Regions from separate parts of the Arthrobacter sp. FW306-06-A genome, predicted to be linked through region 1. Evidence: predicted binding sites of a transcription regulator. Region 1 holds the regulator's gene; each other region holds the start of a gene.
The links. Region 1 encodes LexA, which represses DNA repair genes until DNA is damaged. Its sites were predicted from a motif close to TCGAACANNTGTTCGA; they were not measured.
Positions count from the first base shown of each region.

Region 2: a site for LexA is predicted at 5,886-5,901, ahead of LFT49_RS01110 (LexA family protein). Genes of this name have one in related genera too.
Region 3: a site for LexA is predicted at 6,517-6,532, ahead of LFT49_RS11335 (DUF6504 family protein). Genes of this name have one in related genera too.

Region 1 is NZ_CP084552.1:1,746,507-1,756,071, forward strand. It holds gene dapF (diaminopimelate epimerase) at 1-886, shown strand, start outside; gene LFT49_RS08015 (class I SAM-dependent methyltransferase) at 858-1,481, opposite strand; gene hflX (GTPase HflX) at 1,909-3,489, shown strand; gene LFT49_RS08025 (ATP-dependent DNA helicase) at 3,482-5,542, shown strand; gene lexA (transcriptional repressor LexA) at 5,668-6,405, opposite strand; gene LFT49_RS08035 (LysM peptidoglycan-binding domain-containing protein) at 6,765-7,115, shown strand; gene LFT49_RS08040 (histidinol-phosphate transaminase) at 7,227-8,345, shown strand; gene hisB (imidazoleglycerol-phosphate dehydratase HisB) at 8,406-9,032, shown strand; gene hisH (imidazole glycerol phosphate synthase subunit HisH) at 9,029-9,565, shown strand, end outside.
Region 2 is NZ_CP084552.1:219,459-229,023, reverse strand. It holds gene LFT49_RS01145 (hypothetical protein) at 1-743, shown strand, start outside; gene istA (IS21 family transposase) at 818-2,347, shown strand; gene istB (IS21-like element helper ATPase IstB) at 2,344-3,132, shown strand; gene LFT49_RS01130 (hypothetical protein) at 3,253-3,825, shown strand; partial or broken gene LFT49_RS22670 (hypothetical protein) at 3,818-4,111, opposite strand; gene LFT49_RS01125 (hypothetical protein) at 4,597-4,767, shown strand; gene LFT49_RS01120 (helicase associated domain-containing protein) at 4,764-5,432, shown strand; gene LFT49_RS01115 (hypothetical protein) at 5,513-5,656, shown strand; gene LFT49_RS01110 (LexA family protein) at 5,915-6,346, shown strand; gene LFT49_RS01105 (aldose 1-epimerase family protein) at 6,956-7,861, opposite strand; gene LFT49_RS01100 (ROK family transcriptional regulator) at 8,038-9,252, opposite strand; gene mmsB (multiple monosaccharide ABC transporter permease) at 9,286-9,565, opposite strand, start outside.
Region 3 is NZ_CP084552.1:2,469,168-2,478,732, reverse strand. It holds gene LFT49_RS11380 (thioesterase family protein) at 35-838, shown strand; gene LFT49_RS11375 (PadR family transcriptional regulator) at 914-1,456, shown strand; gene LFT49_RS11370 (ABC1 kinase family protein) at 1,465-3,180, shown strand; gene LFT49_RS11365 (lipoate--protein ligase family protein) at 3,287-4,036, shown strand; gene LFT49_RS11360 (mycoredoxin) at 4,083-4,340, opposite strand; gene LFT49_RS11355 (SOS response-associated peptidase) at 4,491-5,246, shown strand; gene LFT49_RS11350 (VOC family protein) at 5,260-5,682, opposite strand; gene LFT49_RS11345 (chorismate mutase) at 5,702-6,022, shown strand; gene LFT49_RS11340 (hypothetical protein) at 6,047-6,436, opposite strand; gene LFT49_RS11335 (DUF6504 family protein) at 6,568-6,918, shown strand; gene LFT49_RS11330 (DNA polymerase III subunit alpha) at 6,930-9,565, shown strand, end outside.

The DNA of each region.
Region 1 (9,565 bases):
CTTCTCCAAGGGGCATGGCACCGGTAATGACTTCGTCCTGGTCGCCGATCCCGACGGGACGCACGCCATCAGCGCGGACCAGTCCGCCGCGCTCTGCGACCGCCACCGCGGCATTGGGGCGGATGGGCTGATCAGGGCGGTGCCGTCCCGGTTCCTGCCCGAAGGCCGTGAACTGCTAACCGATTCCCCGAACGCGGAATGGTTCATGGACTACCGCAACGCGGACGGTTCGTTGTCCGAAATGTGCGGTAACGGGGTCCGGGTGTTCGTCCACTTCCTGCGCACCGAGGGCCTGATCGACCTGCCCGACGGCGGATCGCTCGCCATTGGCACGCGCGGCGGCGTGAAGACGGTGGTCCGCACCGGGGACGGGTACGCAGTGGACATGGGGCCGTGGGAGTTCATTTTCCCCGGGGAGGCCACTGCCAAGGCCATGGATTCGCTGGTCACCGCCGACGGGCTGGAAGTTGCGCGGCCCGCGTTGTCCGTGAGCATGGGGAATCCGCACACGGTGGTTGCCCTCGCGGAACTTTCCGAACTGGCCGGCACCAGGCTCTTCACCGCGCCGAAGGTGGACCCCGTACCGCCGAACGGGACCAACGTGGAGTTCGTGGTTCCCGCGGAGCCGCTGGTCCATGAGGGAGTAGGTTCGGTGACCATGCGGGTGCATGAGCGCGGGGTGGGGGAGACCCAGTCCTGCGGGACGGGCGCCTGTGCTGCGGCCGTCGCCATCCGGCATTGGGCCGGGGCTGAAGCTCCCGATGCTTGGCGCGTCCACGTTCCCGGGGGTGTGGTGGGCGTGAAGTTCTTTGCCGGCCCCGGCGGCCACGAGCATGTGGAACTCAGCGGTCCCGCCGTTATTGTGGCGAGCGGGACACTTTCGTAACCTTGAGGATCCGGAAGGACTTGGACGTTGACTCCCGCGTCACGGTGAAAGAATCGTCCAGCTCCGCCGCCAGCCAGCGCTGGAGCGAATCCGAACCCAGGTTCTTCTGCACCACCAGCCATGCCGTCCCGCCGTCAGCCAGGCGGGGCAGCCAGAGCTTGAGCAGGGCGTGCAGCTCGTCCTTGCCAATCCTGATCGGCGGATTGGACCAGATGGTGTCGAAGCGGACGCTGGGGTCCACCTCCTGCGGCGTGCTGGCGACGACGTTGGCCAGTCCCAACGCGGCGGCATTTTCGTTGGTCAGGGCGATGCAGCGTTCGTTGACGTCCACCGCGTAGACCTTGGACTGGGGAGCCAGCAGGGCCATGGTCAGTGCAACGGGACCCCAACCGCAGCCGATGTCCAGGAGGTTGCCCTGGGGGTTCGGATCAGGAACCTCGGCCAGGAGCACGGCAGTGCCCTTGTCGACCCCATCCGGACTGAAGATGCCTGTGGACGTGTGGAGCCTGCGCGGCCTCCCGGCCAGCTCAACCGTGAGCGGCTTGCGGGTGAAGGGACCGGCGGGGGACGTGCTGAAATAGTGTGCTGACTCCATAACTCGCCAGAGTAGTTCCCCTGGCAGCGTAAAGGGAAACTGTGCTGCGGCCCCTCTGCTACGCTTGAACGCATGTTCCTGATCTTCGAGTAGCCGGCATGGGCCATGCCCGTCCCGACCCCTGTCCTCCAGCGACAGTCCGTTCCGCAGCGACGCAGGCTCCACGCCTTCCGCTTGCGCGCCGGCCAGACCACTGGGTCTGCCCGGCCGCCGGACGATACCGAACGTCAGCATCCCGCGCACGTCCCGCCACTCTCCGGCCTTTTCCGCCCTGCCGCCGTGTCAACGCGGCATTCCCAGCCCGGCATCGCAGCCGGTGCAGACCACCAGGAGAACCATGACCGCAGGCCGTCAGCCCAGCGCGAATACTTTCCAACTTCCGCCCAATCAGCACTATTCTGGAATTGCCGAATCTTCAAAGGAGACCATGACCAGCCAGCCCAATACCGGTTCCGATCCAGCCGCCCAGGACATGAGTCCGCAGGAGATCCAGGCTGTCATCGACCGGATCCTCGCCAAGGACGTACCGGCCAAAAATGTCAGCACGCCCCGCGGTGAGGGCAGCGGAGATGGAAAAGCGGTGCTCGGCAGGGCACAGGCCATTTCCCGCCTGGACGAAGAGCATTCAACCTACGACGGCGACCAGCAGGACCTTGAGGAGCGGCGCGCCCTGCGCCGGCGCGCAGGTCTGTCCACCGAGCTTGAGGACGTCACCGAGGTTGAGTACCGCCAGCTGCGCCTGGAGCGCGTGGTCCTGGCCGGGCTCTGGTCCGAGGGCACCCTTGCCGACGCCGAAAACTCCCTGCGCGAGCTGGCCGCCCTTGCCGAGACTGCGGGCTCGGAGGTCCTCGACGGGCTGGTCCAGCGCCGCGACAAGCCGGACCCCGGAACCTTCCTGGGCTCGGGCAAGGCGCAGGAGCTGAAGGACATTGTGATATCCACAGGCGCGGATACCGTGGTGGTGGACGCCGAACTGGCACCTTCGCAGCGGCGCGCCCTGGAGGACATCGTCAAGGTCAAGGTCATCGACCGGACCGCCCTGATCCTGGATATCTTCGCCCAGCATGCCAAGAGCCGCGAGGGCAAGGCGCAGGTGGAGCTCGCACAGCTGGAATACCTGCTTCCCCGCCTGCGTGGCTGGGGCGAGTCGATGTCCCGCCAGGCCGGTGGCCAGGTGGGTGGCGCCGCCGCCGGCATGGGCTCCCGTGGCCCCGGTGAAACCAAGATCGAACTGGACCGGCGACGCATCCGTACCCGCATGGCCAAGCTGCGGCGCGAAATCGCCGCGATGAAGCCCGCGCGGGAGACCAAGCGGGCCAACCGCCGTCGTAATGAAGTGCCCTCCGTTGCCATCGCCGGGTACACCAACGCCGGCAAGTCGTCCCTGCTCAACCGGCTCACCGACGCCGGCGTCCTCGTGGAGAACGCCCTGTTCGCCACCCTGGATCCCACCGTGCGCAAGGCGGAAACGGCCGATGGCCTGGGCTACACCTTGGCGGATACCGTGGGATTCGTCCGTTCGCTGCCAACCCAGCTGGTCGAGGCCTTCCGCTCCACGCTCGAGGAAGTGGCGGACGCCGACCTGATCCTGCACGTGGTGGACGCCTCGCACCCTGACCCGGAAGGCCAGATTGCTGCCGTCCGGAAGGTCTTCAGCGAAGTTGACGCCCGGAAGGTGCCGGAGATCATCGTGCTGAACAAGGCTGACGCCGCCGACCCCTTCGTAGTGGAGCGGCTGAGGCAGCGCGAACCGCGCCATGTGGTGGTCTCTGCCCGCACGGGCGAGGGGATCCCGGAACTGCTGAAGGTCATCAGCGAATCCATTCCCCGGCCTTCGGTCAAGATGGAATTGCTCATCCCGTACGAGCGCGGCGACCTGATCAGCAAGCTTCACGAGTCCGACGCCGAGATCCTCAGCCTGGACCACGTGGAGGCCGGCACCAGGGCTGCCGTCATGGTCCGGGAGGGCCTGGCGTCCGAACTGGAACCCTTCACCGTCAATGGGTGACCCCGCGGCGGACGAAGCCGCGCAGACGGCCGGTGAGCAGTTCGTCATCGAACTGCTTGACCGGGCCGTCGCAGGCATGGGCGGTCAAAGCCGCACCGGACAGCATCAAATGGCCCTGCAGGTGGCCCGCGCCATCGAAACCGGCAACCACCTGCTGGTCCAGGCCGGCACCGGCACCGGTAAGTCGCTTGCCTACCTGGTGCCGCTGATCGCCCATGCCCTGGAAAGCAACAAGCCTGCTTTGGTCTCCACAGCCACGCTTGCCCTGCAAACCCAGATCGTCGGCAGGGACCTGCCCCGTCTGCTGAAGAACATCACCCCGGCACTGGAACGGCCCGTCAAGGTTGCCTTGGTCAAGGGCCGCTCCAACTACGTCTGCCGCCACAAGCTCGAAGGCGGTTTCCCCTCCGAAGAGCCCTCCGAAGGCCAGCTTTTCTCGCTTGGCGAGGACACCAGCGTGCCGCACTTCGCAGCGTCCGTGGGCGGCCCCTCGTCCCAGCTTGGTAAGGAAATGGTCCGTCTCCGGGAGTGGGCGGAGAAAACGGCCACGGGTGACCGGGATGAACTGCTCCCGGGCGTGACCGACCGCGCCTGGCGGCAGGTCTCCGTGACGTCCATGGAGTGCCTGGGTGCCCAGAAGTGCCCCATGGCTGCCGAGTGCTTCAGCGAGCTCGCCCGGCAGGACGCTGCCGAAGCGGACGTGGTGGTGACCAACCACGCCATGCTCGCCGTCAGCGCATTCGAAGGACTTGCCGTCCTGCCCGAGTACGACGTCGTGGTGGTGGACGAAGCGCACGAACTCCAGGACCGGGTCACCGGAGCAGTGTCCGGCCAGCTGTCCGTCGCGATGGTCCACGCCGCCGCTGCCGGTGCCCGGAAACACACCGCCATCACCGTTGATGCCCTCAATGCCGCAGCGGCCAACCTTGAGCTGGCCCTCGCCGGCGCACCCAGCGGCCTGCTTCCTAACGGCCTGAACGATGAACAGCTGGACTGCGTGGACCAGCTCCGTGAGGCCTGCCGGGCTGCACTGACCGATTCCAAAGGGGACAGCAACACCACTGCCGACGGCGGCCGGCAGCTGGCCAGGTCCCGCCTCATGCTCATCCTGGAACTGTGCGAGCGTCTGGTCGCCGCCAGGGAAAACCGGGAAGTCGTGTGGTTCTCCCGCGCCAGCACCTTTGACCCCGGCCAGGGCTACTCGCCGCCGGACGAGACTGCGCCGGTGCTGATCAACATCGCCCCATTGTCCGTCGCCGGGCGGCTGCGGGAAGGGCTCTTTGCCGACCACACTGTCGTGCTGACTTCCGCCACCCTGGCCATCGGTTCCGCTTTTGAACCTGCTGCAGGAGGACTGGGCCTTCTTGGCGACGGCGCCCCCAGCTGGACCGGCGTGGACGTCGGCTCGCCCTTCGACTACCCCAAGCAGGGCATCCTCTATGTGGCCGGGCACCTGCCCAAGCCCGGCCGCGGGGTGTCTCCGGAGGCTCTGGAGGAACTGGAAGCCCTGATTAAGGCGTCCGGCGGGGGAGCCCTTTGCCTGTTTTCCTCACGCCGGGCTGCCGAGGAGGCCGCAGACGCCCTGCGGCCCAAACTGGACGTGACCGTCCTGTGCCAAGGGGAGTCGACCATGACCGGCCTGGTCAAACAGTTCGCCGATGAGCCGGACACCTGCCTTTTCGGAACCATGTCCCTGTGGCAGGGAGTCGACGTGCCGGGCGGCTCCTGCCGGCTGGTGGTGATTGACCGTATTCCGTTCCCGCGGCCGGACGATCCACTGATGACGGCGCGTTCCCGGGCCGTGGCACAGGCCGGCGGCAACGGATTCATGTCCGTATCAGCCACCCACGCGGCCATCCGCCTGGCCCAGGGCGCCGGGCGGTTGATCAGGTCAACCGGGGATAAGGGCGTTGTGGCCGTGCTGGACTCCCGGTTGGCAACCGAGCGCTACGCCGGGTTCCTGCGGGCTGCCCTGCCGCCGTTTTGGGCCACCACGGACCGCAGCAAGGCGCTGGCAGCCCTCACCAGGCTGGGGGCGGACGCAGTCCGGTAGCCTCCTGACGACGCACCGCGGAGCTCCAGGGGCACAGCGCGCCCCTGGAGTGCCTCCGCCGGGCCCAGGACGGCCCGGACGGATTCCTGCAGCGCGGGCCGGTGCTTGTGGCGGGAGGGAGCGCGCTAGAGCGAACGCAGGACCGAGACGACTTTGCCCATGATGGTGGCATGGTCGCCCAGGATGGGTTCGTACTGCGTGTTCTGGGGGAGCAGCCAGGTATGGCCGTCTCGCTGGCGGAAGGTCTTGACGGTCGCTTCGTCGTCGAGCAGCGCAGCAACGATGTCCCCGTTGGCTGCGTCAGCCTGGCGCCGGACCACCACCCAGTCACCGTCACAAATGGCGGCGTCCACCATGGAGTCGCCGGCCACCCGCAGCATGAAGAGTTCGCCCTGGCCCACCAACTGGCGGGGGAGCGGCATGACATCCTCAACAAGCTGCTCCGCGAGGATGGGACCGCCGGCAGCGATCCGGCCCACCAGGGGAACCATTGCGGTATCGAGCGCGGTGGGCAGCTCGGTCACTGAGGCGCCTCCGCCGGCGGGTTGCGTCGCAGGGGAGTCGCCTGCGGCCTTGCCTGTACCCCCGTCCAGCGTGAGGGGCATCAGCACTTCCATGGCGCGGGGCCGCTTGGGATCGCGACGCAGGTAACCGAGTTTTTCCAGCTGGGAGAGCTGGTGGGTCACGCTGGACAGGCTTGCCAGTCCGACGGTGTCGCCGATCTCGCGCATGGAGGGCGGGTACCCGTTCTCATTGACGGAGCGCTGTATGGTTTCGAGGATTTTCTTTTGCCGGGGCGTCAAGCCTTTGGCGGTCCTCTTGGTTTGCGGGGCGGTCCTGCCCCCGGCGGCTGCTGCTGCCATATTCGCCAATGCCTTTCGCTTGCCGGCGGATCTTCCGCCCCGGTGCTGGCTTGCACGCACCGCCGGAAGGACTCCCACTGTCATTGTCAGACCCTGCTGTTCAACTTCAGGGGTGGTTGTTCTTTGGTTTCAAAGCTAGGCCAGCCACATTGCTTTTTCAAACATTTGTTCTAGCGAGTCTCGACATTGTTCGTTGATAGGTGCTAAAACTTAACAAGCCAAGTTCGAACATGTGTTCTAACCAGCGCACGCCCTATTCGAAAACGTGGCCGGAGGAAGTTCCGGACCGTCGTCTGAATGGTCGGGGCGGCCTCGGGGGAACACCCGGGCAGCACGGCAGGTCCAGGAGGGCTCAGTTCATGTCAGCTTCATCTCGTCACCACGTTTCACCTTCGTCCGCGCCCCTGCGGCTTACCCGGCGGGGGTGGATCGTCCTGATCGGCGTTCCGCTGGTACTCGTCGCTGTCTTCCTGCTGTCGCTGTCGGGGTTCTTCAACTCGCCCGCCAAGGCCTCAGACTCCGCCGCGGATTTGGCGGTGACACCGACTGTCACGGTTACCGTGCAGCCGGGCCAGTCACTGTGGACCATCGCCGGTGCTGTTGATCCGAACCGGGACGCCCGGGACGTGGTGGCAGACATCGTCCAGCTCAACAACCTCAGCGCCGGCTCAGTCCTGCCCGGGCAGCAACTGTTTGTCCCAACACACTGAAGCCCGCTGTCCACTCCAGGCATGGCGCCGGAGAAGCGGGATGTGGCACGCTGAGGGCGAACAGGAACCGTCACATTTTCCGGTCGTTGCTGCGGCAACTAAACTGTTCAGGTGAACGACCAGCTAGAGCGTCTGAACCGGCTTCCCCTCCGCAGCAACCTTCGCGGGCTCACCCCTTATGGGGCGCCCCAACTGGACGTCCCCATTCTCCTGAACGTCAATGAGAACACCCATGGCGTCCCCGCCGATGTGCGCGCCGCCATTTCCGCCGCAGTCACGGAGGCTGCCGCAGGCCTGAACCGCTACCCTGACCGGGAGTTCACTGCACTCCGGAAAGCCTTGGCGGAGTACCTCGGGCATGGGCTTGACGAAAACAACGTATGGGCAGCCAATGGCTCCAATGAGGTCCTGCAGCAGATCCTCCAGGCTTTCGGAGGCCCGGGCCGCACCGCCCTGGGCTTTCCACCCACGTACTCCATGTACCCCCTGCTGGCCAGCGGGACCGACACGCAGTACATCACCGGGGAGCGCTCCGAGGGCTACGACCTGAGCGCAGAGTCGGCCGCACGGCAGGTCAAGGAACTGCAGCCGAACATCGTGTTCCTCTGCTCGCCCAACAATCCCACGGGAACCGGGCTCGGTCTGGATGTCGTGGAGGCTGTCTACGAGGCCGGGGAGGACAGCCAGGCGATCGTGATCGTGGACGAGGCTTACCACGAGTTCGCGCACGACGGAACGCCCAGCGCGCTGACCCTGCTTCCCGGCCGGGAGCGGCTGATCGTGTCCCGCACCATGAGCAAGGCATTTGCCCTGGCCGGCGCCCGGCTTGGTTACATGGCCGCCGCGCCGGAGGTCACCGACGCCCTGCGGTTGGTGCGCCTTCCGTACCACCTCTCGGCCATCACCCAGGCCACTGCGCTTGCCGCCCTCGAACACCGCGAGGCCCTTATGGCGGACGTCCAGGACATCAAGGCCCAGCGGGACCGGATCGTGGCGGAACTGACACGGATGGGCCTGACGCCCGCGGCCTCCGACTCCAATTACGTGTTCTTCGGCGGCCTGGAAAACCCCCACCAGGTCTGGCAGGAACTGCTGGACGCCGGTGTGCTGATCCGTGACGTCGGCATCCCCGGCCACCTTCGGGTTACTGCGGGCACTGAGGCGGAAACCACAGCCTTCCTCACGTCCCTGGAACGCATCCTTGCGGGCCAGGCCGCGCTTCCCGCCTAGACTTATAGTGCGGCGTCGGCGCCTTGAACCACTTCTTCTCCCACAAAGGATCCTTTCACCATGAGTCCAACCGGATTGAATACGGCTGCGGCCAGGACCGCCCGCATGGAGCGTGCCACCAGCGAGTCCTCCGTCCTCGTGGAGATCAACCTCGACGGAACCGGAGTGTCGGATATCGATACCTCGGTGCCGTTTTACGACCACATGCTGACTGCCCTGTGCAAGCACTCCCTGATCGACATGACGGTCAAGGCCACCGGCGACACCCACATCGACGTCCACCACACCGTGGAGGACGTTGCCATCACCTTCGGCGAGGTCCTGCGCACTGCCCTTGGCAACAAGGCGGGAATCCGACGTTTCGGTGAGGCCACTGTGCCGCTTGATGAAGCGCTTGCCAACGCGGTAGTGGATGTCTCCGGCCGCCCCTACCTGGTGCACGGCGGCGAGCCGGCAGGCCAGGAGTACCACCTGATCGGCGGCCACTTCACTGGCTCCCTGACCCGCCACGTCTTCGAAGCCATCACGCTGCACGCCGGCATCTGCCTGCACATGACCGTATTGGCCGGCCGGGACCCGCACCACATCGTCGAGGCGCAGTTCAAAGCCTTCGCCCGTGCCCTGCGCGCCGCCGTCGAACCGGATCCCCGCGTCGAGGGCATCCCGTCCACCAAGGGCGCACTGTGAGCGGCCAGGTCCTTAAGGACGGGGCCATCATCGACCCCTCCGCCTCACGCAAGCTGCCTTCCCCCGAGGGCAAGCCAACTGTCACGGTTCTGGACTACGGTTCCGGGAACGTTCGGTCAGCGGTCCGCGCACTGGAACGTGCCGGCGCGGAAGTGATCCTGAGTTCCAAGCCGGAGGACGTGCTGAACGCGGACGGACTGGTGGTGCCCGGCGTCGGCGCTTTCGAGACGGTGATGCGCGAACTCAAGGCCGTGGACGGCATTCGGCTCATCGGCAGGCGCGTTGCCGGCGGCCGCCCGGTGCTGGGCATTTGCGTAGGCCTCCAAGTCCTGTTCGAGGCCGGCGTGGAGCACGGCACCGAAGCCGAAGGCATCGGCGAGTGGCCCGGAAAGGTGGAGGCCCTTCCCGCGGAAGTCGTCCCCCATATGGGCTGGAACACCGTCCAGGTCCCCGAAGGCTCCAAGCTCTTTGCCGGCGTCGAAAACGAGCGCTTCTACTTCGTGCACTCCTACGGCGTGCAGGAATGGAACTTC
Region 2 (9,565 bases), 1.5 Mb from region 1:
AACTCATCACAGACCGCCACGGCGTCATCAATACCGCGTTCGAACCCGTCCGGCAGAACCTGCTGCAACGGCCCAAAATGACCGCCGTAGTCCAGGTCGCACACAACAGACCCGCTACTGAGCTGATCCGCGCCCTCGTCAACAACGACGTCCCCCTTGAACACGACACCCTGGACCAATGGCCCCGACCAAAATCCGCCGAGTACGTCCGGAGTCTTCTGACCGACACCGGCTTACTGCCGACCCGGGACGAGAACCTGCACCTCTTCGACACCTGGGCCAGAAAATTCCTCGAGTCACTGCCCCCAGCGACGCGGAACATCCTCGAGCCATACCTGCGCTGGAACGTCGGACGGAACCTGCGCATCAAGGCCCGTCGCCAACCCCTGACCCGCAACGCCCAGCACTACGGACGCGACAAACTCACAACAGCGGCCCGATATCTCGAACACCTCACAGCCTCCGGCCTGAACCTTTCCGAAGCGAACCAAACACACCTCGAAACCTGTATCGTCCAAAATCCCAGCCAGCGCCTGCGCACACATCTACCGGCATTCCTTGCATGGGCGCACACCAACGCACTGATTCCCAAACTCACCATCAACCGCGTCAGGAGCGATGTTAGCGGCCATGAAAAACTGCCCATAGGCGGCCACGAAAGTGCCCGCTGGCGGCCAGCAGAACTGCCCGCCGGTGGCCATGAGATCTGCCCACTTCCTTACTTGTTCCTGCCGCGTCTTTAAGCGGTGGGGGCCTCTCCCTGCGGTTTGATGACGGTGTCTAAGCGCACCAAAAGCGAACCAGGAAGAGGCCCTGTATGAAGTCTGACGGAGAAATCATGGAAATTCTTGCTGCCTACGATCTGACCGGATCGTTGCGCGCCACCGCGGAGCTCACGGGCTGCTCGCACCACACCGTTGCTAAACACGTCACCGCCCGTGACGCGGGCCGGCCGATCGGGGAACCCGCGGCCCGCGGCCGGGTCACCGACGCGTTCCTGCCCAAGATCGAGGAATGGATCGAAGCCTCCAAGGGCCGGATCCGGGCCGACAAGGCCCACGAAAAGCTCCTCGCTCTGGGCTACACCGGTTCGGAACGGTCTACCCGCCGGGCGATCGCGCAGGTCAAAGCCGCGTGGCGGCTGGGCCACACCCGCGTCCACCGGCCGTGGATCACAGAACCGGGGATGTGGTTGCAGTACGACTTCGGCGACGGGCCCCGGATCGGCGGGGTGAAGACCATCCTTTTCGTGGCCTGGCTGGCGTTCTCACGCTTCCGCATCGTGATCCCGCTCAGGGACAGGACCGCGCCGAGCGTGTTCGCGGCCCTGGACCGGTGCTTCCGGATCCTCGGAGGGGCGCCGACCTATGTCCTCACGGACAACGAGAAGACCGTCACCACCGCCCACGTCGCCGGGGTCCCGGTGCGCAACCAGCAGACCCTGGACTTCGCCCGGCACTACGGGGTGACCGTGCTGACCTGCCAACCGGCGGACCCGGCCACCAAAGGCGGAGTCGAAGCGTCCGTGAAACTCGCCAAGGCCGACCTCGTGCCCAAAGACACCAACCTCCGCGATGACTACCGCACCTTCGCCGAGCTCGAGGCCGCCTGCACGGCGTTCATGGACGAGGTCAATCACCGTGAGCACCGGACGACGCGGCGGAAACCCGCGGCCATGCTCGCCGAGGAAGCCCCGCGGCTGCACCGGATCCCGGACACCGCCCACACGGTCGCGTTCGGCCTGGCCCGCGGCGTTCCGGAGAACACCCCAATGGTCACCTTCGAAAACGCCCAGTACTCCGTCCCGGCCCACCTGCTCGGAGCCCGGGTGTTCGTCCGCACCCACGGCACCGGGCCCGGCGAGCAGGTCATCATCGTCCACCACGGCACGACCGGGCCCGTCGAAGTCGCCCGCCACGAACGGGCACGGCCCGGCAGCCCCGCCATCAACGACGAACACTTCCCCGGAACCCGGGCGAAGCTCCCCGGCGACTACGAGGTGAGGGCCCGCAGCGCGGACGAGGCCGCGTTCCTGGCCATCGGCGAAGGCGCCAGAACCTGGCTCGTCGAGGCCGCCGCGGCCGGGACCGCAAGGATGAACGTGAAAATGGCCGAAGCCGTTACGCTGGCCAAAATCGCCGGCACTGATCAGGTCGACCGGGCCCTGGGCGACGCCGCCCTGCACGGCCGGTTCGCGCACCCGGACCTCGCCTCGATCTTGAACGCCAACATCCGCCGCACTACCACCCACGCCGCCAACGAAGCCACCTCCCTCACCCAAGGAACAGGGGCGTGGGCCGCGATCGGCAACCCCGCAACCATCACCACGCCGGAGGAGGCCCGATGAGCCCCGTCACCACGACCAATACCGTGGCTCCGCCGCTACCGGCGGACCTGGAGGCCCTGATGCGGTCCCTGAAAATGCCCCACGCCCGGGCGCTGGCCCCGGACCTGATCGCGACCGCCCGCGCCCAGCGGTGGGAACCGGCCGAGGTCATCAAGGCCCTCTTCACGGAGGAAGCCGCCGGCCGGGCCCGGTCCATGCTCGCTTCCCGCCGCAAAGCAGCCGGGTTCCCGACCGGGAAGACCTTCGAGGCGTGGGACCCTGCAGCGTCCTCCATCCCGGGCCCGACCCAGCAGGCACTGCGGACCCTGGAATGGATCACCCGCAGGGAAAACTTGGTCGTCTGCGGGCCCTCGGGGACGGGGAAGACGTTCTTCCTCGAAGCCCTCGGCCAGCAGGCCGTCGAAGCCGGAATGCGGGTCGCTTGGTTCAGGCTCGAGGACCTCGGCGTCCTCATCCGCGCCCACCGAACCGATGACAGCGTCACCCGGGCCGTTGCCCGGATCCTGCGCGCCGAGCTCGTGGTCATCGATGATATTGGTCTGTTGCCCGTGGCCACGGACGCCGCCGAAGGCCTCTACCGGGTCGTGGACGCAGCCTACGAAAAACGCTCCGTCGCGATCAGCTCCAACCTCCACCCCGCCGGGTTCGATGAGCTCATGCCCAAAACCCTCGCCACCGCCACCGTTGACCGACTGCTGCACCACGCCCACGTCTGCCAGACCAGCGGCGATTCCGTCCGTCTTACCCAGGCCCTCGCCGGAAAAGGAGTGACCCGCTTGAACTGACCAACCCAACGATGGCCGACCCCGCCGAAACGAATCAGTGGGCAGATCTGTTGGCCATAACCGGGCAGTTTTACTGGCCACCAGCGGGCACATCAACTGGCCGCCCATGGGCAGAACGTAATGGCCATTGACAGGAGCGACACCCGGGGATCCATGATGACCGAAGCCGACTACCACCAGGTCGTGCACCAGCTCGAAACAGACACCACCATCCCGCCGAAAATTCGCATCGCAGGACTGTTCGTAGGCCTTTACGCCCAGCGCCTCACACACATCGCAGCACTGACCAACGCCAAGATCACCAGTAACAGCACACAAACACGGCTATGGTTCGGGTCATCACACATCCTGGCCGAACCCGTCCTGGCGGACCTGATCCACCACTACCAGCAAGAAACCCAGCGCCATACTCCCAACGCCACAGGATGGCTCTTTCCCTCCCGCAATGCCGGACAACACCTCAGTTCCTCTGCCCTGACCCGCGGCCTGTCCCGAATCGGGATAGACACCCGGCAACTGCGGGGCGCAGCGCTGACCAACCTGGCCGGGCAACTGCCCATCCAGCCCCTATGCGATCTCACCGGGCTCGGCATCGAAGCCGCCGTCAGCTGGGCCGACATCGCCGCCCGGTCCTGGAACGCCTACCCCCAACTACGCAGCGAGAACTATTCGAATAGCGCACGGATCGAATAACGCACCTGCACCAGTAGCAGGTCACGTCACCCTCGCAATAGGTGGCGATGCCAAACAGGTTGCCGACCCTGTCAGCGGTGCGGGTGACGGCGACCATGACGTAGGGCCACTGGCCAAGGTCCCAGCCGTCACAGCCCCAGCTGGAGAGCACGGCCCAGCCGTGCTCTTCGATCAGTTCCATCCAGTCGTAGCCACCGTTCATGTGGTAATCGCCCAGCACGGTCACGCCCTCGATGCTCTCCTCCGTGTCCGCGAGGGTCACGGTCTTTTTACTTACTGCGCTCATGTGGTGTTGCTCCTTCTTGCCGAGAAGTTGGGTGGGTGGGGCGACCAATGGTGACCGGCCAGCTCCCCTCTCCCCCCGTTGTTTTTGGCTGCTGGCGAAGCTTGCGGAGCTGTGCACGTGCAGGCCCGTCTACCCGCAGGGCAAGACCCGGGAAATCTTCGAAAGGAAATAAGCGACGAAGGAGCGCCGGAGAAGACTTTCCCGGGCCGCAGGCCCCGGAGGAACGAAGGGGCTAGAGGGGCCGGAACGGGCACGTACAATCCGAAGGACAGCAGCCAAAAACGTCGTAGACACACAGGTTCAGGGGGTCCGGAGCTCTGCGACGGTGCGCCCTGGACCCAACAGCCGGCCGCGCCAGCGGACGCCCAACAACTGGTTGAAGCGCAGCGCAAACCAGGGCGAGCCCCGCGAGCATGCACTGCTTCTTGAGCAGGGGTGTTGAGGTCGGGCGTAGGCTACGGCCTAGACAATTTTTGGGGGAATCAATGAACGTCGGTCCAAGCTTCGGAGTCCTGGCCGTGCTCTACATCGTCGTGATGGCCGTCCTGGTCGGCCTGGCGATCTATGTCCTGGTCCTGGTCATCACGTTTCTCCGGCTGCGGATCGCTGAGTTGAACCGGGCCGCGCCGCCGAAGGGATCCTCGGGGCAACCATGACGGAGTCCCGGCGCGTGGCGCCCGATCCCGGGTTTGTCCTGCAGTACCGGCAGGGTGCGCCGACATCGACGATCGCCGCCGCGGCCGGCGTCGCGGAAACCACCGTCCGGTACCACCTGCAGATCGCTGCGAAGGCAGACCCGGGCATCCGGGACGAACACAAAGCCGCGCTGGCCCCTGCCCCGCGGAAATCCGGGGCGGGCCTGCGGAACCTCGCCGACGTGCTGGCCTTCCATGAGGCGCATGGCCGCTTGCCGGTCAGCCACGGGAAGACGGCCCGGGAGCGCGCCCTGGCCGCGTGGCTGGCAAACCGCCGCAGGCAGGCGGCCGAGGGAACACTCTCCCCCACCTACCGGGCTGCCCTGGCGGTGATTCCCGGATGGGCCAGGCCTTCGAACCGCAAGGCCGAGGACAAGAAACGGTGGCACCAGCGGCTGGAGGAGCTCCATCGGATCAGGGCCGCCGGCGGTGACTGGCCCCGGCACCAAAAAACGGACGACCAGGTAGAACGGACCCTGGGCGTGTGGCTGCACGGGCAACGGATCGACTACCGCGCCGGAAGGTTGGACCCGGCCAAAGAGCAGAAGCTGAACATCCTCCTCCCCGGCTGGCGGGAAGGCCGGGGCCACCGCGGCGGCCGCCGAGGGACCCACTCTCGGCCGTAAGTCTCCGGAAGGCACGGCAACAGCGCCAGGCTGCGTGTCCAAAGGGTCACCGGCGGTCAAATCCGCCTAGGGTCAAGATCATGGAGCGGGATAGGTCTGGAGAGCTGGAAGGGCAAACATCGGTCAACGACCTGCTCGACGAACCCATCGGAGCCGAACCCCTCCAGATGGCCCTGCCCATCCTCGTACAGATCCGCCCCGGCGAATTCCGCCGCCTTTCCTGACACCACCCACAGCCGCTGACCACATCAGCAGGCAATCCCTTCGACGGTGAGACCGGGCACCCGGGTATCCAGCCGCCCATGTCCGGTGCGGCGGGTTGTGCACACTGGCGGGCAGGTGGAGCCCTCCGCACAGCTCAAAGCTGTCCCCACTGTGTACAACCCGCCGCGGCTTGCGCCTCCCGAAAACATCTCATGCACGAATGTCCGACCCCCGGAGTACACTGAATACTCGAACATATATTCGAAAAAAGGTGTGTTGTGGGCGTGATTGTCGGTCCCCGCGTGATAGATGCGGGCGTGTCCTTGTTGTCGGTGCTGGTCTCCCCGGTGCCGGTAGCGGCGGGCTTCCCGTCGCCGGCGCAGGACTATTTCGATGGCCGGATCGACCTGAACGCGCACTTGATCAAGGACGTCACCAGCACCTATGTGGTGCGGGTGTCCGGGGAATCGATGGAAGGCGCGGGCATCAGCGACGGGGATGAACTGATCGTGAACCGGGCGCTGGAACCGCATGACGGGTCCGTGGTCGTGGCCGTGCTGGACGGGGAACTGACAATCAAGCGGCTGAGGATCACCCCGACCGGGGTGGTGCTGCAGGCGGAAAACCCGGCGTATCCGGACATCGTGGTGCCGGCCCTGTCGGACCTGACCATCTGGGGTACCGCTATCCGCTGCCTGCACCACGTTTAGGGCCCGTGATGTCTAAGCCGGCCCTGATGCGGCACATGCCCGAGATGGGGCTTGAGGACCAATGCTCGGGAAAGTCACGCTAAGCCGGTGGGGGCCAGGTAGCCGGGGTTCTGGCCGGAGCTGCTGTTACGCCGGGCCGGGGGAGCCGCCGGCGGCTCGCCGTCCGATGCTTGTTTTGTTGAGGTGGCCGTAGATTGTGGAGCGCGGTACCTGGAGCAGGTCGGCGGCTGGACCCTACCTGACCTTCATCCACCGCGCCTCTTTGACTGGTCAGGAGTTCGCCGAGTTTCGCTGCTTCTTGACGGGGGAACCACACGGAGAACGGTCGGTCATCGCTTGTCCTCTCCAAGGTGTTTGTCCTCTCCAAGGTCACGGGCACGCCATTACCCGCGCCGTCAGCTACGAGATAGTCTGCCAGCGCCGGTTCGAGGTCCAATCCCATCAGGATGATCCCGTCACCGCCCGTGCTGTCCCATCGCTCCCCGGCATCCAGGGCTAAACGTGGGTATTCAGGGTATGGGTTGCTTGCGGCCACGCCCCCGAATACACCATAGAGAACGGGCGGGTGCTTCGGCGCTTCGAATACCGCTTGCCATGTGTATGGGACCGTCAGCGGCTCACGGCGGAGATTGACCAGCTTGCTTCATGCGACTCCCCCGGGTCGAGCCGGATCAGATCAACGCCGCTGTTAAAGGCATTCGGTGGGCATGACATTGGTTCAACAGCCAGGCCGATCCGGCTAGGGCCGTCAGGCCTGTCGGCCGTGTGCACCTGTAGCCATGGCCAGTGGCTGTCCCACGAAAGTTCGACTCCGGAACCGGAGGGATCGAACAGTTGCACCCGGGCGCGATCGTCCTCATCCCGGGAGATCCCGGTATAGGCATGGTCGAGCTGGATGTCCCCTAGCTCCCGCTCGCACCGAAAATCATTCGGTGTTCCGTCCACCGGGACTACCTCTCCCGGAACCATCCGCTCGCTGCCCACCAGCATGACCTCGGCGGCGGGGATGCGCACAGACCACTCATCAAGGGGCGCCTCTCCTGCCACGAGGTAGGGGTGAGGGCAAACTCCGTAGGGGGCCGTGCCGGTACCCCGGTTCGTTGAGCGCACGGTACCGTGAAGTCCTTCTTCATCAACCCTGTATCGGACTTCGATATAGAGGTTGAAGGGGTAGGCATCACTGCGGCTCACCTCGCAGCCCATTGACACGGAATCCTCCGTCACCTCAAGGGTTTTCCAATTCCTATTGAAAACCAGGCCGTGCAGGGCGGCGCCGTTGGCGAGATCATTTAGCGGCAGGTGCAGCTGGCGTCCCTCAGCGGTGTACTTTCCGTCGACAACCCTGTTGGGCCAGGGGGCACAGATTACTCCACGAAAGTCGGGGATCTCACCGTTCTCACCGAACGGCACGACGAGGTTCCTCCCCCGATGCCGCAGCTGCCGGAGAGCTCCTCCCCGGGTCGTGACGAGGGCCTCGTACTGGCCCCAGCGGATTTCGAAGTCCGTATCGGACACATCTCTCCCAAGGACAAATTAGTAGTGAAAAAGTGCCAGTGTTTCAGGCATGCCCTGCCCGTTACCCGCGCGGTCATGCGTCGGTATCACTGTCATTGAGTTCTCGCCGCCTGTTCGTGGCAGGATGCTCGACCGGTAACGGTTGACTTGGTGGCCCGGGTTTCTCGAGGGAAGGTTTAGGCCGTCCCGGCGGGGTCAGCGAGGAGCTGGGCAAATGCCAGCTCGGCGGCGCCAACCAATAGCAATTCGGACCCGAGGACCGCCCTTTTGATTTTGACGTCCGCTCCGAGTCCCCCGATCGTCTCCTCGGCCACGGCCGAGATAAGGCGCTCGGGGTCCAAGGAGAAGATAGATCCCAGAAACCCGCCGAGCACGATCATTTCGGGGTTGAAAATGTTGACAAAATTCGTCAGCGCCACCGCAAGGAGGTCGATCTGCCGTTCAACTTCCTCTTGTAGCTCCCGGGACGGACGCTCGGCAATGGCCCGCTCCAGCTCGTCCTGGTCCGCCCGGACACGGCCGAGGGGGGCGAGCAGCCGTTCGAGGCGGACTTCGGCATCCAAACACCCGGACCTTCCGCAATGGCACTTTTCCCCGTTGGTTCGCACCAGAGTGTGTCCGAGTTCGCCGGCAAAACCTGCAGAACCCCGCAAAGGCCTGCCTCCGGAAATGACGCCACCGCCGATGCCGCTGGCACTTCCGTTCAGATACACCACGTCCGAGACCCCCACGGCGGCCCCGTAAATACTTTCGGCGAGCGAACCCAGAGTTGCATCATTCCCGGCACGCACCGGACGGCCCAGGGCTTGCTCAAGGGAGGCCGCCAGGGGCTCATCGGCCCACTGGAGGTGCGGTGCCAGGAGTATCTGCCCGTCGGAGGATCTGACGAGTCCAGGAACGGCAAGCCCAACCCCTGTAATCCGGTCGATGGCCTCCAGGTCGGACTGCATTCCTTCTACAATCGCCCGGCTGATGTTCACTGTTTCCGTCACGGAAGGCTGTGTGGCGGCCTCATACCGGATCCTGCGATGCACGTGACCGCCGAGGCCGACAAGCCCGACGGTCACGGCATCTACATCTGGATTAATGGCTAAGGCCGCGACCTTTTCGTTGGGATGAACGAGGGGGCTTGGCCGTCCTGCGCGCCCGATGGCAGGCGGTTCTGTTTCGTAGGCAAGTCCGAGGTCGCCGAGCTCGCCGACAAGGGCGCTTATAGTTGACCGGTTCAACCCCGTCTGCTTCGTCAGGTGGGCACGCGATAGCGGTCCTTCCCTGTGGAGCAGGCCCAGAATCAACGACAGGTTGTTGCGTCTGATTGTGTCCGTGCTCTGGAGTGCCTTCGTGGTGGGTCTTTGCGCGCCCTGGAGCGGGGTCAGGTGTGGAACGGTCACTCTTTGCCTCTCGAAATTAGTTGTAGTCTCTGCTCATCGTCCTCCGGAACGGCGCTTGTTGAAAATATCGAAAGCGACGGCGAGGAGAAGCACGAGGCCCTTGATGGCCATTTGCCAGGCAGCATCGACGGAGAGAATCGACAGGCCCATATTAAGCACGCCCATGACGAGGCCTCCGATGACCGCCCCGATGATCGTGCCTATTCCGCCCTGGACTGCAGCACCACCGATGAATACGGCTGCGATGGCGTCCAGCTCATAGTTCTGCCCGGCAGAGGCGACAGCGCCGCCCGCTCTGGCCGTGCTGACAACA
Region 3 (9,565 bases), 720 kb from region 1:
GGCAATTCACTGAACGTTTCGTAAGGGGCCAGCCTTGACTGCAGACCTGCCCGAACTTGCCGGGGGCAACTTTTACTACCAGGACCTGGGGGAGGGAGCGTTCCGGTCCACCATCCATGCCCAGGGAGCGTGGAATGTCCATGAACAGCACATGGCACCGGCGTCCGGCCTTCTGGCGGACCGGCTGGAACGGCACGAGCCGCGCGAAGACATGCGGATGGCGCGAATCAGCTATGAGATCCTTGGCCTGATCCCGGGCGGTGAGTTCAGGATCGACACCACCACGCTGCGGCCCGGCAGGACAATCGAACTTGTGCAGGCCGAGCTGGTAGCAGGCGGCAGGACGGCGATCCGCGCCACCGGGTGGCGGATGCTGACCAGTGACACGGGTGAGGTGGCCGCCGTCGAGGACGCCGCCATACCCGGCCCTGACGAATGCAAGCCCTATGACGGCTCAGCCGTCTGGCCCGGCGGTTACATCCGGTCCCTGGAAATGCGGGTCGCCGAAGGACACCGGCCGGGCGCAGGGAAAGTGTGGCTGCGCACGGAACATCCACTCACCGACCGCGCCGACAGCGGGGATTTCGCACGGCTGATGGGGATGGTGGACACCGCTAACGGCATCGCCGCCCGGGTCCCACCGGGCAAGGACAGCTACGCGTTTCCCAATCTGGACCTGCAGATCCACATGTACCGCAGGCCCGAGGGGGAGTGGCTGGGGCTGGACAACGCTGTGTCGTTCGGCCGCGACGGGATCGGCCTCACATCCACCGTGCTGCACGACCGGCAGGGTCCCTTCGGCCGCGCGGAACAGATCCTGACGCTTCGCAGGACGTGACCTGCCCAGCTATGGTGCCCGCCTGTATCGCTGAGTATCGTTGTATATCGTTCGCGATTGACAAAGGAGTTCATCATGCGTTCGTCATACCCTGCAGGCGGATTCGGTCCCGGTAATTTCGATGGGATGTGGCAGGCCGTCGAAGAGCTGAGGTCGCGGTTCGAAAAGCGGACGGGAACCCGTGCCGGGAAAGGCGAGGTGCGGGCGGCGGTCCTGGCCCTGCTCGCGGAGCGGCCCATGCACGGTTACCAGATCATCCGTGAAATCGAGGAGCGCAGCGGCGGCAGCTGGAAGCCCAGCGCAGGTTCTGTCTATCCCACCCTGCAGCTGCTGGCCGATGAAGGAACAATCAGCGCCGAGGAATCCAACGGCCGGAAGATCTACTCGCTTACCGAAGCTGGGCGCGAGGAGGTGGCGGCCCGCCACGGTGCTGCGCCCTGGGATCCTGCAGGTCCCCAATCCGGAACCGCAATTGCTTCGCTCCCCAAAGCCGGCATCGAGCTGGCCCAGGCGGCAGCCCAGGTGGCCCGGACCGGATCGCCGGAGCAGGTGCAGCAGGCCGTAGCAGCGCTGGACGAGGCCCGGCGCCGGCTCTACGCCATCCTCGCCCAGGACTGACCCGGGTGGTGGCGTCGACCGTCCAGGACAAAGCCGCAGACCCCTCGCTGCCCGTGCGCGAGCACCGGGGGCGCTACCGGCGGATCCTGCGCTTCGCCGCCTGGAACCTCGCCGCCACGTGGTGGTTCGAACTGTTCCTGCCGAGGATCGGGCTGGGACGGATCTCCACGCGCACCCGCTCCAGGCGGATGCGACGCTTCGCGCAGCGGTTCCACGACCTGGCCGTGGAACTTGGGGGACTAATGATCAAGGTGGGCCAGTTCCTGTCCTCCCGGCTCGATGTCCTTCCACCGGAGATCACCAAGGAGTTGGAGGGGCTGCAGGACGAAGTGCCGCCGGTCGCGTTCCCGGCCATCTCTGCCCTGGCGGCACAGGAACTGGGGACACCGCTGGCAGGTGTTTTCGCGTCCGTGGACCAAACGCCCATCGCCGCTGCATCCCTGGGCCAGGCCCACCGGGCCCGCCTCAATGACGTTGACGCGGGGGACACCGGGCTCGACGCCGTGGTTTTGAAAGTGCAGCGCCCGGGTATCGGAGCCATCGTGGACGTCGACCTCGCCGCCCTCCGCAAGGTGGCCGGCTGGCTCAGCCACATCCGGCTCGTATCCCGCAGGGCCGACATGCCGGCCCTGGTGGAGGAATTCGCCCAGACCAGCCTCCTGGAAATCGACTACCTGCACGAGGCCGTGAATGCAGAGCGTTTCGCCGCCGATTTCGCCGGCGATGACCGCGTGGAGGTTCCTGGCGTGGTGTGGGAGCGGACCACCCGCCGCGTGCTGACCCTCGAGGACGTCACGGCCATCAAGATCACCGACGTCCGGGCGCTCCGCGCCGCCGGCATCGACCCCGCCGAGGTTGCGCCGGTGTTCGCCTCCATCATGTTCGACCAGCTCTTCACCAACGGCTTCTTCCACGCCGACCCGCACCCGGGAAACATCTTCGTCACCCCGGTCCCGCCAGGCACCGGGGAGCATCCCTGGAAGCTGACCTTCATCGACTTCGGCATGATGGGGGAAGTAACAGCCTCAACCCGCAGCGGGCTGCGGAAGCTGCTCATCGCGGCGGCCGCGCGCGACGGCAAAGGACTTGTGGCGGCCATCAACGACGTGGGCGTCCTGATGCCGTCAGCGGACAGCGTGGGCCTGGAACGGGCCATGACGCAGCTCTTTGCCCGTTTCGGCGGCATGGGGTTTGCCGAACTGCGTGAGGTGGACCCGCGGGAGTTCCGGGACTTCGCCGTGGAGTTCGGTGACGTGGTCCGCTCGCTGCCGTTCCAGCTGCCGGAGAACTTCCTGCTGATCATCCGTGCCATGTCCCTGACGTCGGGGGTGTGCAGTGCCCTCGACGAGCGGTTCAACCTGTGGGACTCGGTGGAACCCTACGCAGCACAGCTGCTGCGGGACGAGCGCGGCAACGTGGTGCAGGATGTGGCCCGGCAGGCCATCGATGCCGCCGCCGTGGCCTTCCGCCTGCCAGGCCGGCTTGACGCGTTGGCCGGCCGGCTCGAAGAGGGATCACTGGAGGTGGCCGTTCCCCGGCTGGAGCGGCAGGGGGCCCGGCTGGAAAGGGCCGTGCGCCGCTCGGCCTCCGCCGTGGTCTTCGGCGCCGTGCTGATCGCCGGCGCCATCGCCCGCGCCGACGACCTGGTACTGGGCAACGTGCTGATGGCAGCATCGGCAGTTCCACTGCTGCACGCACTGTGGGTGGGGCGCCGGGGGCGTTAAGTCGCGTGCCGCCGTCGGGCGTACCCTAGGGATGGCCCGTCCGGCCGCTGCCAATGAACCTGTCGCCACCAATACCCGTCGACGCCAAAGCCCAGGGAGCTTCGCCATGCACCATACCGCTACCGGACTCCGCCCGCTCACCGTGGTGCGGCAGGACGTGTCCCTCGGCGCGGGCCGCGACCTCGAATTTGGCCTGGAACTGTTGGCCAGGGCCAGGAGTGGCGGGATAGGGCCCACCCTGCGGCTGTACCGACCAGCTCCCACTGTGGCGTTCGGGCAGCGGGACACCCGGCTGCCGGGTTTCGACGCGGCCGCCCGCGCCTGCCGGGAGAACGGCTTTGAGCCCCTGGTCCGCAGGGCAGGCGGACGCGCTGCCGCATACCACCAGGGCACGCTGGTGGTGGACCATATCGAACCGGATGCGGATGCCGTCGCGGGCTCCAAGGCACGGTTCGGCTACTTCGGCGAACTCTTTGCGACGGCCTTGCGCAGCGTGGGGGTGCAGGCGGCTGTGGGCGAGATCCCGGGGGAGTACTGCCCCGGTGAGTTCAGCGTGCACGGCACCGACCCGCAGGACAGCTCGCGGCGGCTGAAGCTGGTGGGGACTGCCCAGCGGGTGGTCTCCGGCGGGTGGCTGTTCAGCTCCGTGATTGTGGTGGAGGACTCAGCCCCTATCCGTAAGGTCCTCACGGACAGCTACGCGGCGCTGGGCCTGGACTGGGACCCTGCCACCGCCGGTGCAGCCAATGACCTGGTCCCCGGCCTGGACGTGGCAGCCGTTGAGCAGGCCCTGCTGGAAACGTATGCGGGCCATGCCGTCCTGGAATCTGCTTCATTCAGCAGCCTGGGGGCATGACCCGCAAACAGTGGTGCGGCCGGCGCCGCATGGGATGGTGGCCGGATCAGGCGGCCAGGCGGCTCTTGACCTCGGCAGCCGACGGGTTGGTGGCTGCGGTGCCGTCCGGGAAGAGGACGGTGGGAACGGTCCGGTTGCCGCCGTTCAGCTGCTCCACGAGCTCGGCGGTACCCTCCACCTCTTCGATGTTGATTTCGTTGTAGCCGATGCCCTGCGCATCGAGCTGCTTCTTCAGCCGGTTGCAGTAGCCGCACCAGGTGGTGGAAAACATGGTGATGGTGCCGGATTCGGGAGTGAAGTCCACAGGGAGCTCCTATACGTCGCTTGGAAGGTTTCCTTACATTCAACCGTAGCGCGGCGGCCGGTATTCCCCGGTACGGCATTGCGTGGGCGGGGCTGGATGACAGTTTGTGGCGGGCGGTGGCAAGGTGGTGCCATGTGTGGACGCTACGTAATGGCCCGTGCCGTGGGGGACCTCCTGGCTGAGTTCGACGCCGAGCTGGAGGACGAGGTGAGCGTTCCGCCGTCGTGGAATGTAGCTCCCACCGACGCCGTCCCCATCGTGCTGGAGCGCCTGAAGGAGGACAACGCCGGGCCCAGGCAGGTGCGCCAGCTGCACGTGGCACGCTGGGGCCTGGTCCCGTCCTGGGCGAAGGACCTGAAAATCGGGTCCAGCATGATCAATGCCCGCAGCGAATCGGTGCTGGAGAAACCGGCATTCCGGAAAGCCGTAAAGTCACGGCGCTGCGCAGTCCCGGCGGACGGCTACTACGAATGGAAGCAGGGCCCCGGGAAGTCCAAGCAGCCGTATTACGTGCACCCGGTCCAGGGCAATGGGCTGGTTTTCGCCGGCCTCTACGAATGGTGGAAGGACCTGTCCGTGCCTGTAGGGCAGCCGGGGCGGTGGCTGCTGTCCACGTCCATCCTCACCGCTGACACGCCTCCGCCGGGGACGGAATCCACCATCTTTGGGAAGCTGGCGGAACTGCACGACAGGGTGCCCCTGCCCATGGACAAGGCCACGATGGAAGCCTGGCTGGACCCCCGGGCCGATGACGCAGCCGGGCTGGTGGACCTGGTGCGGTCACGGGTCAAGGATGCCGCCGCTGACTGGCAGGTGGATTCGGTGGGCAAGGACGTGGGCAATGTCCGGAACAACGGCCCGGAACTGATCCGCCCGGCGGAGGCACTGTTCCAGCAGCCCCTCTGAAGGTGCCCGGCCTTCACACCGTGACGGTGCCGGCGTCGTCCACTGCCCAGGTGGGGTTGTAGGCCACTTCCCAGCGGAAGCCGTCGGGGTCGGCGAAGTAGCCCGTGTAGCCGCCCCAGGGCTGGGTGACCGGCTCGGCGATGATGGCAGCGCCCGCCCCCGCCGCCTCCTCCAGGACCCTGTCCACATCCGCCGGGCTTTCCACGTTGTGGCTGAGGGTGATGCAGGGGATGCCAGTCGGCGGATTGGTGCCGGCTTCGGCCTGCATCTGGCGTGCGTCCCACAGGGAGAGCACCAGGCCGTGGTTCACCTGGATGAACAGCACCTCCCCTGCAACCTCCCGGTGGACCGGCCAGCCAAGGCCGTCAATATAGAAGGCGCGTGAATCCGCAACGTTGCGGACACCGAGGGAGATAAAGTCGACTCTGGGCTCCATGCTTCGATACTGTCAGACGATGGCGACAATTCAAGGAAACGATAGGGATGCCCGGGCCGACAAGGAACAGCTCGCGGCGGTCCGGATTGCCGTTGACGAGGTGGATGAGCAGATTGTCACCCTCATCGCCCGCCGTGAACGGCTGATCAGGATCGCCGGAACCCTCAAGGGTGATGACGCCGAGGTGCGCGCCCCGGGCCGGGTGGAGCGCATTATCGAGCACGTGCGCTCAGCGGCTGAGAAAAAGGACATTGACCCTGACATTGTGGAGTCAACGTACCGGGCCATGATCTCCGCGTTCATCGAACTTGAACTGCGGATCCACAAAGAAAACAGCTGACTTTAAAGTGTTGGTGGAGGTGGCCTACAGGGCCTCCTCCACCGGAACGCCGTGCTGGAACTCCCGTCCGTCCGCCTCGCTGAAGGCGGAAATGACGTGCCCCTGTCCCAGCCCGTTGAGGGCTGACAGGGGAAAGCTCCCGGTAATGGTGTTATCCGAGTGGGACACCCCGGACAGGTCGTAATCCTCCTCGACGCCCTGGTCCCGGTTGAACGAGTAGCAGGCGATTGCCTTCCCGTTCATGAACTCAATGCACAGCCGCCGCTGGAATGAATAGTCCGGCGAGGCCCCCATCAACCCCACCACGTAGGCGCCGGATTCCGGAATGGCGCCGTCGATATCGAACGTGGCAAGGATCGTGGAATCCTGGGCCTTGATGCTTGCCTGCTTGAGGAGTGCGTCATCGGTACTCATGCCAACATCCTGCTCCCTGCCGCACGCTCCGTCCACCCCCGCCTATGTTTTGCTCCCGACGCGGCGTAGACTGGCATTATTCGAATACATGTTCGAATAACGATTCCAGTTTTACCGTCCGGGGAGGCGCCATGGGCATGTTCAGCGAGTCCGTTGACGTGGTGTGCTCCGCTGCAGGCCAACCGGAATCCCTCACCTGGGCAGGAAAGTCTTACGCAGTCTGTGCCGAACCTGTCCGGTGGTTTGAACGCCGTCAATGGTGGGCGGAGGACGCCAGGGCTCCCTTGGGAAGCGGGCAGGGCGTGGTGGACCATGAAATCTGGCGCATCCAGGTGCTGCCCGTCCGGAAGCCATCCTGTTCCGGGGAATCCGGAGAATCTGACGGCACAGAACCCCTCACCCTTGACCTGTCCCGCCACATCCGCAGCGGCCGGTGGCGGCTGCTGCGGATCCATGACGCACTGCGCCCCAGAACTGCTTGAAACAGAACAGCATGAGCTTCACCCACCTTCACGTGTCCACAGCATTCAGCGCCCACTACGGCGTCTCCTGGCCGGAGGAACTGGCCGTGGCAGCCGCCGCTGACGGGGCCACTGCCCTGGCCTGCACCGACAGGGACGGCCTGTACGGCACCATCAAGCACCTCAAGGCCTGCATGGCAGCCGGCATCGATCCCATCGTCGGAGTGGATTTGGCAGTCTTTGACGACGACGGCGATCACCGCACGCAGGTATCCGGCAGGGTGGTGGTGCTGGCCAGGGGCAACAACAACGGAGCCGGATACCGTGCGCTCTGCCGGCTGGTCTCCGACGCCCACGCCAGGACTTCCGGGAAAGCCGGGGGAGCAGTGCCCGCGGCAGTCACCCGCGCCGAACTCGCCTCCCGCACCTTGGACCCCCAAACCCTCAAACCCGTGCTGACCGTCCTGCTCGGCCCCGACTCCGACGTCGGAAGGTCCATGGGCGGGCGTCGCTACCTGCGCCCCCGGACCTTGTTCAAGCAATGGATCGATGCCATGCCCGCGGGAACGGTCGTAGCGGAAATCGTCTCCCAGCTCAGCGCCCCGGGTACCCCGTTCAGCACGGCCCATGCTGTCCGCATGCTCAGGCTTGCCGAGGAACACCATGTACCCGCCATCCTCACCAATTCCGTCCGCTACTGCGCCGCCGATGGAGCCCCCACTGCCGACGTCCTGGACTCAGCCAGGACCCTGAAGTCCCTGCCGGAACTGGCAGGGGAGCCGCTCCTGCAGCCAACCGGACAGGGGTGGCTGAAATCCGGGGAGCAGATGCTAGCCCTGGGAAAGGAGATCATTTCCGCTGCCGGTTATGGCGCCGCGGACCTCAAACAGCTGATGGCCCAGACCGAGGCGCTCGCCGACCTCTGCAGGATTGACCCCACCGCCGATATGGGGTGGAAGCAGCCGGTGGTCCCGGAAGCATCAGTCATTGGCATCAACCAGGATCCGCACGCCGAACTTCTCCAGCGCTGCCATGCAGGAATCGGGAGGCGGTTCCCCGGTGTCAGCGGCAAGGCTGAGAAGGACATGCTGCTTCGGCTAGACCATGAACTCAGGATCATCAGCAACCTCGGTTTCTCCTCCTACTTCCTGACAGTGGCGGAGGTGTCGCGGATGATCCAGGACATGGGGGTCAGGGCGGCCGCCAGGGGGTCGGGAGCCTCCAGCCTGGTCAACTACCTGATTGACGTCAGCCATGTGAATCCCCTCCAGCACGACCTCATTTTCGAACGGTTCCTTTCCAACGACCGCGCCACCCTTCCGGACATCGACATCGACGTCGAAAGCGCAGAACGGCACAACGTCTACCGGCGGATCTTCGAACGGTTCGGGTCCGAGCGGGTCACCCTCATGAGTATGCAGAACGGGTACCGGGCACGGGGGGCAGTGCGCGACGCCGGGCTGGCGCTGGGGATGGACGACGGCGAGGTGGGGGAGATCGCCAAGCAGCTGTGGCGGTTCTCGGCGCGCAAGTTCCGTGAGGCGCTGCAGGAGAAGCCCGAGCTGCGGGAGTTTGCCGGCAGGGTTGAACAGCGCGATGCCGATGGCAACCAGCAGCTTGACCTGCTGGTGGACCTGACCGAACGCCTGGACCGGCTTCCCCGCCACATCTCAATGCACCCGTGCGGCGTGATCCTGGGCGATGCAACGCTCCTGGACCGCACCCCGGTCCAGCCAAGCGGGCTTGGCCTGCCCATGAGCCAATTCGACAAACACGACATGGACCCCATGGGCATGCTCAAACTCGATGTCCTGGGTGTCCGCATGCAAAGCGCCATGGCTTTCGCTGTCAGGGAGATCATTCGCATCCACCCCACCAAGAAGGAAGTGGTGGCAGCGGGCCGGCACCCACTGGGACCTGACGGCACCGGGCCGGACTACATTGCCGGAGATGGCCGAATCGACCTGAACGCCGTCCCCCTGGACGATGAACCAACCTACGAACTGATCAGGAGCACGCACACCCTGGGCTGCTTCCAGATTGAATCCCCCGGGCAGCGGGAACTGATCGGCAAGATGGCGCCCCGTGAATTCAACGACCTCATCATTGATATCTCCCTGTTCCGCCCAGGACCGATGAAATCAGATATGGTGCGGCCCTTCCTGGAACACCGCCACGGTTTTGCCCCTGAGGTGTATCCGCACCCGGACCTCAAACCCGTGCTGCAGGAAACCCACGGGGTCACGGTCTTCCACGAACAGATCCTGAAAACCCTCAACATCATGACCGGTTGCGGGCTTGCCAAGGCCGACGAGTTCCGCAGGGCGTTGAGCAACGAGGTCGGGGAAGCGCAGGTAGAGGAATACTTCCGGCGCCACGCCAAGGCCAGGGGATATACCCCCAAGGTAGTGGAAAAGGTATGGGGGACGTTAAAGTCCTTTGCCAGTTTCGGCTTCTGCAAAGCCCATGGCGCTGCTTTCGCCGTTCCCACCTACCAGTCCGCCTGGCTGAAGGCACACCATCCCGAAGCCTTCCTGGCGGGCCTGTGGGAGCACGATCCCGGAATGTATCCCAAACGGCTTTTGGTTTCCGAAGCCCGGCGGCTGGGCATCCCCATCCTTCCCCTGGACATCAACAGGAGCAAAGCCGAATACAGGGTGGAGCGGAT